Regions from separate parts of the Streptomyces paludis genome, predicted to be linked through region 2. Evidence: riboswitches for the same ligand, from Rfam matches in the RefSeq annotation. Region 2 holds a riboswitch; the other holds the start of a gene.
The links. A riboswitch is a leader RNA that binds a small molecule or an ion and turns the genes downstream of it on or off. The one in region 2 is predicted to bind cobalamin.
Positions count from the first base shown of each region.

Region 1: it holds a riboswitch for cobalamin, as region 2 does, so the genes downstream of both, DVK44_RS05265 (cobalamin biosynthesis protein) here and cobN (cobaltochelatase subunit CobN) in region 2, are expected to answer to the same signal.

Region 1 covers NZ_CP031194.1:1,212,654-1,215,113, forward strand. The annotation lists gene DVK44_RS05255 (inorganic phosphate transporter) at 1-450, shown strand, start outside; gene DVK44_RS05260 (hypothetical protein) at 447-686, shown strand; cobalamin riboswitch at 752-904, shown strand; gene DVK44_RS05265 (cobalamin biosynthesis protein) at 941-2,029, shown strand; gene DVK44_RS05270 (cobyric acid synthase) at 2,026-2,460, shown strand, end outside.
Region 2 covers NZ_CP031194.1:2,926,891-2,929,350, reverse strand. The annotation lists gene cobG (precorrin-3B synthase) at 1-1,094, opposite strand, end outside; cobalamin riboswitch at 1,254-1,379, shown strand; gene cobN (cobaltochelatase subunit CobN) at 1,438-2,460, shown strand, end outside.

The DNA.
Region 1 (2,460 bases), 1.7 Mb from region 2:
ATCCTGGCCTCCTCGCACCTGGGCTTCTCGCTCTCCACCACCCAGTCCTGCTCCGGCGCCGTGATGGGCGCCGGGCTCGGCCGCAAGGGCGGGGTGGTCCGCTGGTCCACCGCGAGCCGGATGTTCATCGCCTGGGGGCTGACGCTGCCGGCCGCAGGTCTGGTCGCCGCGGGCGCCGAGTTCCTGACCGGGCAGGGCGACTGGGGTGTCGCGCTCGTCGCGGTGCTGCTGGTGACGATCTCCGGCGGGATCTACCTCGCCTCGCGGCGCCGCCCGGTCGACCACACCAACGTCAACGCCACCGAGGGCGCCACCGAGCCGGCCGAGCCGGCGACGGAGACCGCCCCCGCCACCGTCCTCACGGACGTGTCCGGCCTCTCGGCCACCATCCCCGCCCCCGTCCCCACCGGCACCACCACCGAGCCGGCACGCAAGGAAGTCATCGCATGAACATCGACTGGGCAGCGCTCGGCTCCGTCTTCGGCGTCAGCCTTGTGGCGACCGTCGCCCTCGTGGGCCTGTTCACCCTCGGCATCGTCGGTCTCGCCCAGCGGGAGACGGGCGGCGAGAGCGGTACGGGAGGTACCGGCGGCCCGGCGGTCTCGGTCCGTTCGGCGGGCGCGTACCTCTGCTTCGCGCTCTGCGTGGCGGCCGTGGCGTACGGGATCTATCTGATCGTGGCCTGACGGTCGCCGGGCGTCCGAGTGGGCCTCGGCACACTGTCCCCGCGCAGGTCAAGGCAGAGTTGACGGGCCCTGAACGGCGTGGTGGACTGCCGGGGCCATACACGGCGGCAGAAGAGGAAGCCGGTGCGAATCCGGCGCGGTCCCGCCACTGTCACCGGGGAGCCCGTCCACGACGGGCGCTCCCGGGAGCCAGGAACTCCTGCCGCCGCGTCACGTCGAGCCGGGGCGCGGACCCTGAGTGAGGACATTTCGCCATGCCTGGCTGCGGTTCCGCCGCCGTGCGCGGACCGAGTGCCGTACGGGCGCCCGCCGGCGCTCCCCTCGGACGCGCTCTCCCCGGACGCGCTCCCCTCGGACGCGCTCCCCTTGGGCGTACCGCCCTCTCCCCCGTCGCCCTCGGCCTCGCCGCCGGATTCCTCGCCGACCGGCTCTTCGGTGATCCGCGCCGGGGCCATCCCGTCGCCGCGTTCGGCCGGGCGGCCGGGGCCGTGGAGCGCGTGCTGTGGCGCGACGACCGGGGCCGGGGCGCGCTGCACACCGCCGTCTGCGCCGGTGGCGCCGCCGGGCTGGCCGCGCTGGCGGCCCGTACCGTACGCGGCCTTCCCGCCGCGGCGACCGTGCTCGCCGCCGCCGCGACCTGGACCGTGATCGGCGGCACCTCGCTGGGCCGGGAGGCGCGGACCATCGGCGGCGCGCTCGCGGCCGGGGACACCGAGGCGGCCCGGGAGCGGCTGCCGCATCTGTGCGGGCGCGATCCGCAGGCGCTGGACGACCAGCAGATCGCGCGCGCCGTCGTGGAGTCCGTCGCCGAGAACACCTCCGACGCGGTGGTCGGCGCGCTGGTGTGGGGGGCGGTCGCCGGGGTGCCGGGGCTGGTCGCGTTCCGGGCGGTGAACACGCTGGACGCGATGGTCGGCCACCGGTCGCCCCGCTACCTGCGGTTCGGCTGGGCCGCCGCCCGCCTCGACGATGTCGCGGGCTGGCCGGGCGCCCGGCTGACGGCCGCGCTGGCGATCGCCGCGGGCGGCGACCCCCGGGGCGCCGTACGGGCCGTACGGGCGGACGCCGCGAAGCACCCGAGCCCCAACGCGGGCCCGGTCGAGGCGTCGTTCGCCGGCGCGCTGGGCGTACGCCTGGGCGGGACGCTGGCGTACGGCGGCCGGGTCGAGCACCGGCCGGTGCTCAACGGCGGCGGGCGGCCGGTGGAGGTCGCGGACATCGAGCGGGCGGTCCGGCTCTCGCACCGGGTGAACGTGCTCGCGCTCGCGGCGGGCGTGGCCGGGCGCGCCGCGTACGGGCTGCTGAGGTCACGGGGACGGGCGAAGGGACGGGGGCGCCGATGACCGGCGGCGGACTGCTGGTGGCCGGGACCACCTCGGACGCGGGCAAGAGCGTGGTCACGGCGGGGATCTGCCGGTGGCTGGTGCGCCAGGGTGTGAAGGTCGCGCCGTTCAAGGGGCAGAACATGTCCCTGAACTCGTTCGTGACGCGCGAGGGCGCCGAGATCGGCCGTGCGCAGGCGATGCAGGCGCAGGCGTGCCGGGTGGAGCCGACCGCGCTGATGAATCCCGTCCTGCTCAAGCCGGGCAGCGACCGCAGCAGCCAGGTGGTGCTGATGGGGCGGCCGGTGGGCGAGCTGAGCGCCACGGAGTACGTGGGCGGGCGGCGCGAGGCGCTGCTCGGGACCGTACTGGAGTGTCTGGCCGAGCTGCGTGCCACGTACGACGCGGTGATCTGCGAGGGCGCGGGCTCCCCGGCGGAGATCAATCTGCGC
Region 2 (2,460 bases):
GTCCCGCTCTCCGACAGCAGGAGTCGCCACTGCTCGGCGCTCAGCCGGCCCAGCGGGGCGTGGACGGAGAGGGCGACCGTGCCATCGGGGGAGGCGATTCGGCCGGGGGGCGGGGGAGCAGCGTATGGCCAGGGCTCCTGGGAGGCGGTTGGGGCGGTCGGCTCGTACTGGCGCGCCTCGATTCCCGCCTTGGTCAGCCGGGCCGCCAACGCTCCGGCCAGCTCCCGTCCCCCGTCCGGGAGTTCCCGTACGCGCCAGGCGCCGGTGCCAGTTCCGTTTGCCTCCGCGACGAAGGTCTCCGCCGCGAGCAGGGCCGCGCGAGGCGCGTCGGCGGCGGATACCCGTACACCGGGGTGGTTTGCCCCGATGTGTACGGTCGCTCCGCCGTCCGCCCGTGCGAGCAACGTCACATCCGCGCCCAGGGCCGCGACATCCCCCCGGCCGTCGTCCAGCGCGAACAGGAAGCGGCCCGACAGGGCCGTCGCCGCCGGGCTCGCGCAGAGCAGCGCGTCCAGCTCGCGCGCCCACAACTGGGCGTTCCCCGAGGGGACTTCCCGTACGGGTGCGGGTCCGGGCCTGGGTGCGGATGCGGGTCCGTCCAGTCCGCAGAGCGGGGACGCCACGATGTTCCGTACCCGCTCGTGCTCCGGCGAGGGCAGCAGACCGGCCGCGTCCAGCAGTGCTTCCAGCTCGCCGCCGCAGGCCGCGCCCAGCCCCCGGAGCTGGATGTTTCCCCGGGATGTGATGTCGAGATGCCCGTCGCCCAGCCGCTCGGCCGCCACCGCGAGGGCCTCCGCCTGGCGGTACGTCAGCAGTCCGCCGGGCAGCCGCAGCCGGGCCAGCCGGCCGTCGTCGGCGCTGTGCAGCCGCAGGGCGCCCGGGCAGGCGTCACCCCGCTCCCGTACGGGCGCCACAGCGGCATCCCGTAGGGCATCCCGTACGGGCACGGGCGCGACCTCCCGTACGGGCGCCACGTCGGCGTCCCCTGCGGGCACCACGACGGCATCCCGTACGGGCGCCACGTCGGCGTCCCCTACGGGCTCCCGGCCGGGGGTTTCGTCCCGTTTCACGGGTGGTTGCGGGGTGGGCGGCATGGCCGCGAGCATACCCACGCCGGGCCGCCCGGCCACCTGTCGCGCGGTGCCCGGCTCCGCCGTCCGTCCGGGTGCCCTCCCCGCCCGTGACCTCAGCACTTACTATGCAGACGGCGGGTTCCACGGCCCGCCGCCATCGCCAGCGACGGCGTCTTGGGGAGGAAGCCCGGTGCGAACCCGGCGCGGTCCCGCCACTGTGAGCCCGGCGACGTGTGCCTTGCGACGTGCGCAGCCGTAACGCGGCGCAGCGCGCGATGCGACGCGGCGCCGGACGAGTCAGGAACTCCCGCCGTCCACTCACCACCCGCCCGGGGCGCGGACCCCGAGGAAGGCCAGACGCCGCATGCTTCTGCTCCTGTCGACGTCCGACACCGATCTGCTCAGCGCCCGCGCGGCCGAGGGACCGGTCCCGTACCGGTACGCCAACCCCGCCCGGCTCGCGCTCGACGAGCTGCCCGCGCTGCTGGAGGGCGTCGACCTCGTCGTCGTACGGCTCCTCGGCGGGCTGCGTGCCTGGCAGGCGGGCATCGACCAGCTGCTCGCCGGGCCCCGGCCCGTCGTCGTCCTCACCGGTGAGCAGGCCCCCGACGCGCAGCTGATGGAGGCGTCGACCGTCCCCATCGGGATCGCCGCCGAGGCGCACGGGTATCTCGCGCACGGCGGCCCGGAGAACCTCGGGCAGCTCGCCCGCTTCCTCTCCGACACCGTGCTGCTGACCGGCCACGGCTTCGAGCCGCCGGCCGCGTCGCCGACCTGGGGCCGGCTGGAGCGTCGCGTACGGCCGCCGCGCCTGGGCCGGCCCGGCCACTCGGTGGTCGAGACGGTTCCGACCGTCGCGGTGCTCTTCTACCGCGCCCACCACATGAGCGGGAACACCGCCTTCGTGGAGGCGCTCTGCACGGCCATCGAGGACGCCGACGCCCGCCCGATGCCCCTCTTCGTCTCGTCGCTCCGGGCCCCCGAGCCCGAGCTGCTGGAGGCGCTGGAGGAGGCCGACGCGATCATCACCACCGTCCTCGCCGCCGGTGGCACCAAGCCCGCCACGGCCTCGGCCGGCGGCGACGACGAGGCGTGGGACGCGGGTGCGCTCGCCGGGCTGGACGTACCGATTCTCCAGGCGCTCTGCCTGACCTCCAGCCGCGCCGCCTGGGAGGCGAGCGACGAGGGGCTGACGCCGCTGGACGCGGCCTCGCAGGTCGCGGTGCCGGAGTTCGACGGGCGGCTGATCACCGTCCCGTTCTCCTTCAAGGAGCTGGACGAGGACGGGCTGCCGGTCTACGTCGCCGACCCCGAGCGGGCCGCGCGCGTCGCCGGGATCGCCGTGAAGCACGCCCGGCTCGCGTACATCCCGACGCAGGACAAGCGG